Regions from separate parts of the Caldalkalibacillus uzonensis genome, predicted to be linked through region 1. Evidence: riboswitches for the same ligand, from Rfam matches in the RefSeq annotation. Region 1 holds a riboswitch; the other holds the start of a gene.

Region 1 (7,438 bases):
TTTCTGCCCATATCAGGGAGAAATGGTGGGAGGGGATTAAGCATTACTTTGCAGCAAAGCATTATGCAGATAGAATGCTGATGTCCACTCAGCTCAATTATACCATTATCCGCCCAGGTGCCCTGCTTAATGAACCGGGAACAGGAAAAATTTCTGCCGGGGAAGAACTTGAGAGAGGATCGATTCCACGTGAGGACGTCGCAGCCACCATTGTTGCAACACTTAACGAGGAGCATACCTTTAGGCGGGGTTTTGATATTATATCAGGTGAGACACCAATTGCTGATGCATTAAAAAATATATAAACATGCACAAAAAAGTAAATCCTGGTTTTTCAGGGCTTAGCTTTTTAATGCCCCTTTTAGAAATAATTGACACATATACTTTGTTAACAACATGAAACAATAATGGTAAATCAAATATCAAAAAAAGGGGCATTGATCATGAGCAAAAACTGGATACCTTTATACGTTGCCAGCTTACTTTTACTGAGTATTGTTGCCTGTACCAATGCAGGTGATCAGGCACAAGATTCAAGGATTATTGATGATGCCTATATTGAAGGCCTGCAGGCGAAAGAAGAGCCATTGGCTTCCGAGGGGCCGCTTGGCCAAATATCAAGTGAAAGTACAACAATACCCAGTGACCAATTTCCTCATACGAAACCTGTTCAAATTCAACATGCCAAATATGACTTCATCATTGTTGATGGACAACATGCGGATATTCGGCTTACTCGCGAAGATATTGCCCGGTTACTCCCTGAAGAAATCGCCCGATTAATACCAGAAGGTGCAGAACGGCTGACACCAGAACAGGTTGCTCGGCTGGTCCCAGAAGGTACAACAAGGCTGACACCGGAAGATATTGTACAAAGACTGCGACAAGGTACGCCACAGCAGCCACCACAAGCGCCCGCACAAGAGCAGCCTGAGCAGCGTGAACAGCCGGAAACCACAACTCAGCCGGAAGTAGCAGAGGGTGTAAGTGAGATTGAAGCCCGAGTCATTGAATTAACAAATGCTGAAAGAAGAAGGAATGGATTGTCAGACTTGCAAACGGATGCAGCTTTGAATCGCGTTGCGCGCGAAAAGTCCAATGACATGCAAGCCAATCATTATTTTTCCCATACTAGCCCTACTTACGGTTCACCGTTCGATATGATGAGAGACTTCGGTATCTCGTTTAATGCAGCAGCCGAAAACATTGCCCAGGGTCAGCCAACTCCTGAGGCCGTTGTTCAAGCATGGATGAATAGTGAAGGACATCGAGCCAATATTTTAAATGGAAATTTCACGCACATTGGTGTGGGCTACAATGAAAACGGTCATTACTGGACACAAATGTTTATCAGTAAGTGATTATCCTGATGAAAAAGTCACTTCCAAAAGGAAGTGACTTTTTCATGACAACGTTAACATTAATTCATTTATTTAGTTTGAACGTTTAGAACATAAAGAGGCAAGTGCCTGCTGATATTCTGCTCGAAGTCTTTCCACCAATTCGGCAACGGGCAGCACCTCTTTAATGGTACTGACCCCTTGTCCCGCGGACCAGATGTCTTTCCAGGCTTTTGCTTCAGACTGGTTCAGTTTGGAAAAGTCGACGGTTTCCTTTTTGTTCAAATGTGCGGGATCAAGCCCTGCTCTGACAATACTGGGAATGAGATAATTGGCTTTCACTCCGCTGAACGCATCAGTATAAATAAGATCTTCCACGCTGGATTCTATTAGCATTTTTTGATAATCTGAGTTGGCAAAACTTTCGTGCGTGGCAATAAAACGCGTTCCCATGTAGGCAAAATCTGCACCGAGTACTTCTGCTGCCAAAATATCTTGGCCGCTGGAAATACAACCGGCAAGAATAGTGATACCGTCCCAGAATTCCTTAACTGCACCCATAAAGGCCATGGGGTTAATTGTTCCGGCATGCCCGCCAGCCCCGTTGCAGACGAGGATAAGTCCATCAACCCCTTTTTCGGCTGCTTTTCGGGCATGAACAAGGTTGGCCACATCCGCAAAAACAAGCCCGCCATATGTATGTACAACATTGACAACAGGGGCCGGGTCACCCAGAGAGGTAATCACAATCGGAGGCTGATACTTTTTAATCAGTTCTAAATCTTCTTCATAACGTTTGTTCGTGCGATGCACGATAAGATTAACTGCCCAGGGAGCCACACGCCGCTCCGGATTTTCCCGGCGTGCTTTTTCCAGTTCTTCAATTATGTTTTGCATCCAGTCCTCTAAAATATGTGCCGTCCGGGCATTGAGCAAAGGGAATGAGCCAATGATGCCAGCTCTACAACTTTCAATGACCAATTTGGGACTGGAAACAAGAAACATGGGAGCCGCGATCACGGGCAACACCGTCTGGCCGGCAAGCTGTGGAGGAAACCTTTTTACCATTTTTCTCACCCTTCAAAACATTTTGTGATCATATATATGTCTCACTTTACCTTAAATGCCTCTCAATTGCATCTGTTTTGCCCCCTGTTCCTCCAAAAATTCCATTCTAATGATAGATCAGCTATAATACAATCACAGCTATAATGCTCAATATTCTCCTTCGTGAGTAATGAAAGTGGAAACAGTATGATAAAGTTATACGGTGGGTGAATGAAGATATGGCTTTTGGCATCAACAGAAAAGAGTTAGACATTTGGAAACACAAGGTTGCAAATGGGGAAATTGCTTTTATTACTCATTATTGGGTTCACCCTAAGTACCCTCATATTAAAACAGTGACCAAAGTCGGTTGTGCAGACATAGACAAATTGATTGTCTGGGGTAATAAGGAAGGTTTAGCCCCCGAATGGATTGACCGACATCCAAGATATCCACACTTTGATCTGATTGGAGAAAGACAAAGGAATATATTATATAAATACCATCAGTATGAGCAAATCGAACGCTTTAACATTTAAGTTTTATTATACGATTTCTTACATAGAGGTTTGTTTATATAAATACTTTAAAAACTGAATATTTTTCACCCATGAGGGGGGATGTGTTGACATTCCATTTGATTATGATAAGCTTAAGTAAACTAAATATTAGATATAACCACTAGGGGAGCCGAATCAGGCTGAGATTAAGGTGTTTAGCCTTAGAACCCTTTGAACCTGAACTGCATCATAGCAGCGTAGGGAAGTGGTTGATGTAAGATATATGTATACAAGCCATGTATTTTACGATTAACCACTTCTCGATTAAGAAGTGGTTTTTTAATTGCTTTATATGAGAGAAAGAAGGTGTGTGTATGAATGAAGCCTATTCATCAATAAAAGAAAAGGTGAGGGATTTTATATTACAGGATCAAGCTTCAGAAGAAGAATTCAATCAGTTGGCTTTGTCTTTGTTTGCTTTTCAATATGAGCATAATCAGGCTTTTCGGAAATTTTGCCGCAAACGCAGGGTATCCCCTGTTTCCGTCAAACACTTTACCGAGATACCAGCTGTACCGATTAACGCTTTTAAAGAAGCCATTTTGTCAGCTTGTCCGATAGAAGAAGCGGAAGCAATTTTTATGACCAGTGGGACGACGAACCCAGCAAAAAAGGGGAAACATTATCATCGGGATTTAGACATTTATGATTTGTCGATGCAACGTTACTTTAAACCAAATATCTTGCCGGATAGGGAACAAATCAAAATGGCCATTTTATTCCCTCCTGAAGAAGATATGCCCAATTCTTCTTTAGCTCATTATTTAAGGCTGGCGCTAGATATGTTCGGAACTGAGGATAGCCGCTATGTGGTTCAGAGTAACCATTTTGATTTGGACTTGCTTATCGATATGTTAAGAGCGAGTGAGCAAAAGGATGAGCCTGTCCTTGTGATAGGAGCGACCTTTTCATTTATTCATTTTTTAGATCATTGTAAACAAGAGGGATTAACCTTTAAGCTGCCTCAAGGAAGCAGGGTGATGGATACCGGGGGAGCCAAAGGACGGTCCAGAGAGATTTTGCCGCACCAGTTTAAGCAAGAGATGAGCATCTTATTCTCCATACCTGAAGCGTATTGTGTTAACATGTATGGCATGACAGAATTAAGCTCCCAGTTTTATGACCAAAACCTGTATCATGCAGTTAACGCAGATCATACCGCCAATCAGACCGAAAGTGTGAACAATGTAAAGGTACCACCTCACTGGGTTAGAACCTTGGTGATCGATCCAGTTACTTATAAACCTAAACCTTGCGGTGAACAAGGCATTATTGTCCATTATGATCTGGCCAATCTCAACTCGGTTCTAGCCATCATGACAGAAGATATGGGCAGATCTACACTGAACGGCTTTGAACTGTTGGGCAGGGCAACAGGAGCTGAAGCAAAGGGATGTTCTTTGGCCGTAGAGGAGTTCCTTGCGTCAAGACAGATGTAGTTATTTTTTATAGGTGTCGCAGTCAAAGGGGAGACAAGCATGAGTCCGACTATAGACTCTTTTTATTTGCCTTGTAATCTGCCAGAGGATCTGCAGCGATCGTTAGCAAGAAAAACCCTTGTATTTTCTCATCACGGGAAGGACATTTCCCTTCAGGTGCCTCAGTTAACACCTGAACAGCTGAAGTTGATTATGGAGCAGATTAAAGTTAATCGTGAACGTGGGTTAAAGCGGATGAGGGTCAATGATATCATCGAGGTCATTGATGAGGCTGTACAATCATGGTTAAACCCGCAATTTGAGCTTAGACAAATGGCTGAGGAATATCTCCCGGTCATCACAGGTTATAATTCAGAAATGATCAGACTGTTTTTAACAAAATACTTACGCTTATTTCGCAAGGAAAAACTCCAACGAATGGTGGAGGAAGATTTCCCTAACCCGTTAATCCTGGATGAATTTAGGCCCAGAAAAGCAGGGGGATTGCTTAAAGCTTATGGGCCACAGTGTACCACTCACATTTTCTCTGGCAATGTTCCCGCACTTCCCTTGTGGAGCATGGCTGCTGGAATGATTCTAAAATCGGCGACACTGGGAAAGGTCTCTTCAGCTGAGCCTTTATTTCCTGTGCTTTTTGCCCAAACACTTGAAAAAATTGAACCCAAAATGGCCGCAACGTTGGCCATCGTGTGGTGGAAGGGCGGCCAAGCTGAACTGGAGGAGATTGCTTTTAAAAGTTCAGAGGCTGTTATTGCCTATGGCAGTATGCATACAATCCAAGCGGTCAAGGCCAGAGTTCCTCATGATGTAAGGTTTGTGCCCCATGGACATAAAGTAAGTTTTGGACTTATTACCAATGAGTGCTTAGAAGGGACGACAGCATGGGAAACAGCACATTTGGCAGCTCACGATGTTTCCTGGTTTGATCAACAAGGCTGTTTATCTCCCCATGTCTTCTATGTCGAAAAGGGCGGGAAAATTTCTCCCAGGGATTTTGCCCGTATGTTAGCTCAGGAAATGGATCGATTTCAATACAAAATGCCCCGTGCCCAGTTAACAGAAGTGGAAAACCAAGCGATTTTATCATTCCGCTCAAAAGCAGAATTCCAAAGCTATTCTTCACAAAAAATTGAGTTGTTAGTGAGTAAGGGAGACACCTCCTGGACCGTTCTTTACAATGAAGAAAATGATACGGAAGCCTTCTTTCCTTTGTCTGTATTAAACAGGGTTGTCACGGTTGTACCATTAGACGATCTGGATGATCTCCCGCATAAAATCAAGGGGATCCGCACATTCGTGCAAACCGTTGGTGTGGCCTGTGGGCCATCTAAATTCAGGTCTGTCATTCGAATGCTCGGTGAAAGCGGCGTTAACAGGATTTGTGCCTTAGGTAAAATGACGGAACCCCAACCGGGTTGGCATCATGATGGGCGACTTCATTTAGCTGATTTGGTCAGGTGGTGTGATGTGGAGGGATCAGCAGAAAACATGATCGACCGGTATGATCCTTACAGGGATTAGTGAGGAGCGGTAGTGATGGAAGTAGTTATCAATGATGTCAGTTTATGCTTTCAAAAGGAAAAGCCAATTCTTAAACATGTGAATGCAAAGATTGATTCACAAGAGTTTGTCAGCATGATAGGGAAAAGTGGCAGTGGTAAAACAAGCTTACTAAAAATGATTGCGGGACTGATGAGGCCAACTGAGGGTGAAATAGAAATTGGTGGAGAGAAGGTAGACAGCCCCAGAGACGAAGTCACCTATGTTTTTCAAAAACCCGTGCTGTTAGAATGGAGAACTCTGCTTGAAAATGTTTTGCTGCCTTATGAATTACAGGGACATGTACAAGAAGAACAGCTTTCCCGGGCTAAAGAAATACTAGACTTAGTTGGTCTGAGTCAAGATATGGATAAATATCCCCATGAATGCTCTGGTGGCATGTTGTCCAGAGTCGCCTTGGCAAGAGCATTAATCACGGAACCAAAGATACTGCTTATGGATGAGCCCTTTGCTGCTTTAGATGCCCTGACTAAAGAGCAGATGCAGCACGAGCTTGAGCGTCTGTCTCAACAATTTAAACCAACCACCATATTTATCACTCATGATATTCAAGAGGCTGTATTGTTATCTGACCGTGTGTTTGTTTTAGGGGAGCGGCCGGCTCGTATTGTGGCCGAATACGCCATCCCGTTTGACCGTCCCCGGCATCATGAACTAAAGTTTGAACCACAGTTCACCCAGCTTGTTCGGGAATTGTACCAGGAAATTGAAAGAGGGAGTGCAAGATGAAAAAACCCTCTTTTTACTCACTTCTTCTTTTTGTAGGCATTATTGGGATATGGGAATGGATTGTTTATGCTTGTCAAATACGCCCGCTCATATTGCCTGCTCCATCGGCCATATTTGCCCAATTAATCACTCAGCTATTAAATGGATATTTTTGGCCACATATTTGGGCCACACTGCTTGAAATTATAGGGGGATTTATCCTTGGATCGATAATGGGCATCGGCTTAGGATTTCTAATTGCCCAATCAGATACCGTACGCAATATCATCCAACCTTACCTTATTGCCTCTCAGGCGATGCCTAAGTTGGCCTTAGCTCCACTGCTCGCCACCTGGTTTGGCTTTGGCTATGAACCTAAGATCATCATTGTGGCCCTTATTTGCTTCTTTCCATTATTGGAAAGTACCATCACAGGGCTCACCTTTGTCGATCAAGAGAGGCTTGAACTGTTTCGTTCTCTGCGGGCAAGCAAAAGGCAAACGCTCTTAAAATTACGCTTGCCTACGGCTGTCCCATATATTTTTTCAGGCCTGAGAGTGGCTGTTGTTTTAAGTGTTGTGGGCGCTGTGGTCAGTGAGTTTGTCGGGGCCAACAAAGGCTTGGGTGCCTTGATTATTTCAGCGCAATACGATACAACGTTAATCTTTTCCGCTTTCATTTTATTAACGCTCATGGGGTTATTCCTCTATGAGGGAATCCACTGGACTGAAAAGCTGCTGTTTAAAAAATATCATCACTCAAGGAGAGAATGGCGATGAAACAC
Region 2 (7,438 bases), on a different contig from region 1:
AACGTGGAGAACAGGTATTCTGGTCAAAATCAAGGGTAAACAGCCCCGCCGAATCATTGGCTATCGAACAGATATGGACGGTCTGCCGATTAAGGAACAGACCACATATCCGTTTCAGTCGCAACACCCGGGCTATATGCACGCTTGCGGTCATGATCTGCACATGGCCATTGCCCTCGGTTTGGTGACCCATTTTGCCCATCAACCCATTGATGATGATGTGTTGGTGATCTTCCAGCCCGCTGAAGAGGGACCGGGGGGAGCCCGGCCCATGCTGGAGAGTCAGGCGTTTCAGGCCTGGAAACCGGACCTGATGATCGCCTTGCATATCGCCCCTGAATATCCGGTGGGCACCATTGCCACCAAAGAAGGGATCCTGTTTGCCAATACGTCAGAATTGTTTATTGATTTTACCGGACGGGGAGGCCATGCTGCTTATCCCCATCTGGCCAATGATATGGTGGTGGCGGCCAGTCATTTTGTGACCCAGTTGCAGTCGGTCGTCTCCCGCAATATTGATCCCCTTGATTCAGCGGTTATTACCATTGGCAAAATTACAGGCGGAGACAAACAAAACATTATTGCTGAGACAGCACGGGTGGAAGGAACGATTCGCACCCTTTCCATGGACTCAATGGCTAAGGTGAAAGGACGCATCGAAGCGCTGCTTAAAGGCATCGAAGCCGGGTTTGAATGTACAACGGCTCTCGATTACGGGGCCAACTATTGCCAGGTGTACAATGATCCTTCACTCACACGTCAATTTATGAGCTGGGCCCGCACCCTGGAACAAGTGCGTTTAATCGAATGTAAAGAGGCGATGACAGGTGAGGACTTCGGCTACTTTTTGCAAGAGGTCCCCGGGTTTATGTTTTGGCTGGGGGTTGACAGTCCCTTTGGTTTACACCATGCCCAGCTCGAACCCAAAGAAGAAGCGATTGGTGTGGCTATCAGGCTGCTGATAGATTATATCGTTTGGAAGAGTGGGCAAAAGGAAGTGAACATGGTAAAATAGGCGTAGGTACAATAACCTAAAGGATGACTTTTGCTTGCCAAAACTTCATACCTGTCAATTAACAGCTTGAAGTAATGTCTTCAACAAAGACTGGCTGCCCGTTTATTCTGACCAGAGGGGGGGAGTATGAGATGCTTGCTCACACTGATCATAAAAATACAGAGAGTGTGCATTGGAAGGAGAACTGCCTGTGGATTGATCCCTGTCTTTTCGAACAACCTGTCACCCTGTTTCCGCCCAGCCACGTCGCCTTACGGGTAAACGGAGCAAAGATACAAGCAAGATGTGTTTTAACTGCTGATGATGTTGTCACGCTGCCTTATGATCCACAACAGTTAGACGATTGGGTGTACCTGAACATTTCCAAGAATGGCCTCGAGGCCAGCTTGCAGTTAATTGAAGACGTGGCTTATGAGCTAATTCCGGTGGTCAGCTCTGGACACAATGGGTGCGAGATCCGCTTTAAGGAGCAGCGCCGTCAGCAGTTGCCTTTCACCACGGAGGAGCTTGTGACCTGGCTGAAGCAGAAAGGAGTTGTGTATGGCGTCAGTTCCCAGCGTATCGATGACTGGCTGAGACAGGAAACCTACTGGTCAGAGCCTTACATCATAGCCACAGGAAAGCAAAGGCAGGACGGTCAACCAACCCAATTTAAAAAACTTTATACGACGCTCCCAAATGAAGGGGTGGAAGTGCAGGAAAAGGAGAGTATTAATTGGTTTGGCGTGCATGAGGTGGAAAGTGTTCAAATCGGAGATAAAGTAATAGAAATTGTGCCGCCATCAAAAGGAACGAACGGGATCAATGTGTTCGGACAAGAGATCCCGGCCATCGATGGGAAAGAGATCCCCATCCGGCTGGGACAGGGCGTGAAGCTGAGTGAGGACGGCCGCTTTGTTGTGGCTACGATGGATGGGAGAGTGGAATTGAACAAAGGGCAAGTGAGAATAAATCCTCTTTTTGAGATTAAGGGAGATTTGACTTTGGAAGAGGGTAGTATTCGGTTTAACGGTGACGTAACAGTGCATGGGGATGTGCTGGAGGGTTTAATGATAGAGGCGACTGGCAATGTGGAGGTTAAAGGCTCGGTTACCCACGGAAAAATTGTGGCTGGGCAACATGTCGCTGTGAGAAAAAACATCATTGGCAGCGAAGTGACAGCGGGTGGACAGGCATCCCAAGCGCAGCTCATTTTGGAGCGGATGAAAACCATTGTGGATCAAGTGGACACCATCCGGAAAGGCCTGCAGCAAATAAGTGCCCACCTGGATGTGAAGCACCAGGTTGAGACAACTAACGGTTTGGGCAGGGTAGTCAAGTTGTTAATTGAATCCAAGCTGAAGCATTTAGAAACCTATCTTAAACGCTTTGAGCAGGAATGTAAGCATTGGAACGATCCGAGTCAGGAACTCACCCACTGGGCTGCTTCTCTGATTGAAAAGCTGACAGGTCTGGGACCGCTTAAAATACAATCTAAGGATGAAATAGAGCACTTATACCGTACTGGAAAAGCTTTGATGGAGGACATCGCCGGACAGGGCCAGGGCGCTTACCACGTCAGTGCGCGCTATATCCATAACTCTGCTGTCCGGGCCAGCGGCAATATATGTGTCCAAGGGTTGGGCGTTTACAACTCTACATTGTTTGCCGCCCATGATATATTGATTATCGACGGAACCGGGGTGGCTCGAGGGGGAAGACTGGAAGCCGGACACCGGATTAAAGTGAAAAGACTGGGGGCCCCGGCCAATGTCAAAACTTACGTTCGGGTGAATCAAGAGGATGGGCAGGTGTCAGCTGAGTACTTATATCCGGATGTCACCATTGAAATTAATGGCATATCGTACCACAATCAACGGGAACAGTCCCTGGTCAAAATGTGTTATGACCGAAAAACCCACAGCTTAATAACAGTATAGTTTTTACTCCACTAGGGGTGCTGAATGGCTGAGAGAGGTTTCCGCCTCAACCCTTGAACCTGACCTAGATAATACTAGCGTAGGGAAGTGGAGTCACGTCAGCATCGCGTTGCCCGGCGTACATATTGTCTGGGAGGAGACATGGCCCAAAACAGTCCTTTGCTGTTTGATGTTCCTTCCCGATGGCTGATGGTTCCTGTAACCGCTCTACTAAAAGCCGGTGTTATTGTTTGAATGTTGACTGACCACTCCTACCTGGGAGTGGTTTTTTATTTCTCTCATGAAAGGAGTCCGTTTTTATATGATTCAAGATTATCTTTATCTGATTGACTATGCCAAGTTGTTTGCCCTGGGTCAAAGCTCATGATGTGGCAACCATGGGCCGCTTTGCCCGTTTACTGGATGCCACCTTAAATGTGGAAATGGACTTACATCGCCAGTATGCCAAGAAGTTCGGCATCTCCGAACAAGAGCTGGAACAGGCGCAGCCTGCCCCAACGACGCTGGCTTATACCCACTATATGCTTCATGTGGCTCAAAACGGGACACTGGCTGAACTGGTGGCCAGCCTGTTGCCTTGCATGTGGAGCTACCATGAAATAGGCCGGCTCTCAATCGGATTCCTGGCGCCAGCGAGCATGAATTTTACGGAGATTGGATCAAGATGTACGCCAGTGAGGAGTTTGGGGAACTGGCTCAATGGACCATCGATTTATTGGATGAGCAAGCAGAGGGCAAACCAGAGAGGGAGCTGGAGCGTCTGGAAGAAATCTTCTTAAACACGACCCGTTTCGAGTATCTGTTTTGGGAGATGTCCTATTACAGAAAGATGTGGCCGACTGATGAATAAGCATGCGGACCATGTTCAGCAAGAGATGGAAATGGGGGATGAAGCCTTCGGCAGTCAAATAGAAGAGACTTGGCAAGAGACGGCTGACTGGTTGCTGGAGGGTGGCTTGATAGAGGCGGTCCCATCTGTTGAGGAGATCTATGTCAATCTGGTCGACGAAAATAACCAGTAAGAAACGAATGCTCTCCTTAGAGTAAACATGATATAATCATAGGCATATACATAAGATAAATCCGCCTAAAGGAGAGTTATTCTACATGAGTGACAAACAGGTACTGGGTTTGATTTACGGAGGAAAGTCAAGTGAACATGAAGTTTCATTGCGCACCGCTTTCTCTATTTTGCATGCTATTGATTATGATAAATGGAGAGTGGTTCCCCTCTATATCCAATTGGATGGCTTATGGGTGGAAGGGGGGAGTTTGCAACAGCCGCCTTCCACCGTTGCCGAGCTCAGATTGGCCACCAACCGCCATCCGGACCTGTTAAAGCTGAAGGAAACTGTGGATATAGTATTCCCGGTCGTTCACGGTCCGTATGGGGAAGACGGTACTTTGCAGGGCTTGTTGGAGATGATCGACGTCCCTTATGTAGGGTCAGGTGTCCTGGGTTCCAGTTTGGGTATGGATAAAGTGATGATGAAAAGAATGTTTGCTTTGCACAATCTGCCGCAAGGAGAATATTTAGCCTATACCCGTCAAGAGATTGACAACAGATTGGAGTCAGTCTGTACAGAAATTGAAGCTCAGCTGGGATACCCCGTCTTTGTTAAACCGGCGAATCTGGGTTCCAGTGTTGGCATCAATAAGGCCAAAAACGAGAAGCAGCTGGTGAAAGCTCTGGCTGAGGCAGCCGCATTTGATCAAAAAGTGGTTGTCGAAGCGTTTATTGATGGCCGGGAAGTGGAGATTGGCGTATTGGGCAATCATGCTGGCAATTTGCAAACATCGGTAGTGGGTGAGATTGTCAGCTCGGCAGAGTTTTACGATTATGAATCCAAGTATAAGGATGGCGGAGCTGAACTGTTTATTCCCGCCCGGATCCCTGAGCGGGTGGCCAGCGAAATGGCCCAGTTGGCCAAAGAAGCATTCCTGGCTTTAGATTGCACCGGTCTGGCCCGGGTTGACTTCTTTTGGAATGAGAAAGAAGATCAGTTATATCTGAACGAAATTAACACACTGCCAGGATTCACCGAGTACAGCATGTATCCGCTGCTGTTCAAGGAGGCAGGCCTCTCCTACCCGGAGTTGATTGAAACATTGATCCAACTGGGGATTGAGCGCTTTAGGGAAAAAAAGAAGATCCGGGTGATCGCCCAAAGCTTGGATTAGCCCGAACTGATTGCGGCTTTGCTCAGTGCTTGCGGCACGGCCTAGTGTTCACCGTCACGCTGAAAACATAACAAAAAAGCCGATTCCTGTCCCTGTTCAAAACGGCAGAACATAGGGAGGGGAGTCGGCTTTCTTGGTGCTATGGGGTCAGTGACTCGATGATTTTTTCAAGTTTCATGCCCCGGGATGCTTTAAGCAGGATGACATGCTCCGGTGTCAGATAAGGTTTGAGAACCTCAATGGCTTCCTCATGGGTAGACACATGGGTTCCGCCCGCTGCTTTGGAGATGAGTGACGATTTATCACCTACCGTAATCACAGTAAGCCGTTTGTCTTTAATATATTGGCCAACTTCTGTATGCAGCTTGTCAGATTGTTCTCCCAGCTCAAAAATGTCTCCGAGCACAACGACTTTTTTCCGGCCGGGATAAATATGCTCAAAAGTGTCAATGGCCACTTTCATAGACGTGGGGCTGGCGTTATAAGCATCATTGATCAGGATGCTGCCGTTAGGCCCAGCCATCGTTTGAAAGCGCATGTCCGAAATAGAAATGGACATCATGGTTTGTTGCAATGTCTCCAGGTTAATGCCCGACCGGTAGGCGATGAAGGCGGCGGGCAGCAGGTTGGAAATATTGTGTTCGCCAAACATGGGCATGAAACAGGAAACCGACTGGCCATCGACATGCAAATCGAAGAAGCTGCCATGTTCTGAAAAGGTGATGTTAGTGGCATAGATATCTGCTTCTTTCCTGATGCTGTAGGTATACACCTTGCCCGGATACCGGGGGGCTTGGCTCAGAACCAGCGGGTCGTCACCGTTGAGGATCACAAACCCGTCCGGATCCGTATGGGGCAACAATTCTCCTTTGGCTTCAGCAATTTTTTCACGCAGGCCAAAAAATTGAATGTGGGCGTCCCCAACATTGGTAATCACACTGATGTTCGGTTGGGCCATACGGGCTAAAAAATCGATTTCTCCAGCCTTGTTCATCCCCAGTTCCAGCACCGCTAGCTCATGGTGTTTTTTAATATGCAGCAGAGATAAAGGAACCCCCAAATCATTGTTAAAATTCTTATAGGTTTTATATACCTTAAACTTGGCGGATAACAGATGGGCAATCATATCTTTGGTTGTTGTTTTGCCGTTACTGCCGGTCACGGCAACGACTGGGAGGCTTAAGCGTTTCCGGTACCCGGTAGCCAATGCCTGGAAGGCAGACCGGGTATCTTCGTTAAAGATAAAGCTAACCCCTTGGTGTGTCTGGCGAAGCTGGGGATCGTCCTGGGAAACGAGGACTGAGGCGGCGCCTTTTTCAATCGCGTCATCAATAAATTGATGTCCGTCCCGGGCGCCTCCTGTCAGAGCCACAAACAGGGAGTGGTCTTCCAATTGTCTGGAATCGAAATGGACAAACTCAACCATGGCTTCCGGATCCCCCTGTAGCAACTGGCTCCCGGAAAGTTCCACCACATCCTTAACTGTCAGCATGTAGATTCCCCTTTACTTTTAGACTGAATAACTTTGGACACATTAACATTTTATATAATCAGCACGGGATTTTGGAGTTTTTTCTTTCTATTTTGGACCTAATTACGTAAAATATAATAGAACTTCATATAGGACTTCGTAAATTATATTCGTAAATTATTAGAATTAAGTTAGACTTTGGACTAAGGGGAATATGGGATGAATACACTGCTGTTGTTTTGTCTGCTGGCCTATTTGATAGGTTCCATTCCGACTGGTAAGATCGTTGCCAGCCTGAAAGGCATTGATATTCAACAGGTGGGAACAGGCAACATAGGCGCTAGTAACGCTTACTTAACGATGGGGAAAAAAGCCGGTTTACTCGTCTTGTTAGGGGACTTTGGCAAGGCTTACCTCCTGGTTGATCTGGCACTGCGTTACTTGTCTTTCGGGGAAACGTCTATTGTCGGTCTGTTCCTGATTTTGGGCAATATGAAATCCTTATTTCTCCGTTTCTCAGGGGGCAAAGGCATTGCCACCAGCCTGGGAGTGTTTTTGGCTACCGAACCACTGGTTGGGTTTGTGCTGGTGTTATGTTGGGGTGCCGGCCTGGTGTTTGCTAAATATATGTTTCTGTTTGCCATGATGGGCACGATGATTGTGCCTTTTACTTATTATAAGCTAACCTATGATCTTTTAGCCCTGTTCATCTCTTTCCTGATTTGCCTGCTTATTCTTCTCAAACACCGGAAAAATTTCAAATTGAAAAGCAGAAAAGGACCTGAGGTTCAAAAAATATAAATCTTGTTTTGCATGAACTTCTATATTGTCGAACGTCGTCAAATGTGGTAA

The links. Region 1 has a riboswitch for thiamine pyrophosphate ahead of J2S00_RS01005 (LuxE/PaaK family acyltransferase). Riboswitches for the same ligand answer to the same signal wherever they lie in the genome.
Region 2: another riboswitch for thiamine pyrophosphate. It lies ahead of tenA (thiaminase II); the one in region 1 lies ahead of J2S00_RS01005 (LuxE/PaaK family acyltransferase).

What each region holds. Positions count from the first base shown of each region.
Region 1 is NZ_JAUSUQ010000001.1:199,519-206,956, reverse strand. Features, by position in the region: gene J2S00_RS01025 (SDR family oxidoreductase) at 1-305, shown strand, start outside; gene J2S00_RS01020 (CAP domain-containing protein) at 444-1,361, shown strand; gene J2S00_RS01015 (NAD(P)H-dependent flavin oxidoreductase) at 1,434-2,408, opposite strand; gene J2S00_RS01010 (hypothetical protein) at 2,627-2,926, shown strand; TPP riboswitch at 3,061-3,168, shown strand; gene J2S00_RS01005 (LuxE/PaaK family acyltransferase) at 3,262-4,386, shown strand; gene J2S00_RS01000 (acyl-CoA reductase) at 4,543-5,907, shown strand; gene J2S00_RS00995 (ABC transporter ATP-binding protein) at 5,923-6,675, shown strand; gene J2S00_RS00990 (ABC transporter permease) at 6,672-7,433, shown strand; gene J2S00_RS00985 (ABC transporter substrate-binding protein) at 7,430-7,438, shown strand, end outside.
Region 2 is NZ_JAUSUQ010000005.1:197,789-205,226, forward strand. Features, by position in the region: gene J2S00_RS08680 (N-acetyldiaminopimelate deacetylase) at 1-1,015, shown strand, start outside; gene J2S00_RS08685 (flagellar assembly protein A) at 1,147-2,934, shown strand; TPP riboswitch at 2,938-3,037, shown strand; partial or broken gene tenA (thiaminase II) at 3,227-3,784, shown strand; gene J2S00_RS08695 (hypothetical protein) at 3,777-3,956, shown strand; gene J2S00_RS08700 (D-alanine--D-alanine ligase family protein) at 4,042-5,115, shown strand; gene J2S00_RS08705 (UDP-N-acetylmuramoyl-tripeptide--D-alanyl-D-alanine ligase) at 5,255-6,607, opposite strand; gene J2S00_RS08710 (glycerol-3-phosphate acyltransferase) at 6,806-7,387, shown strand.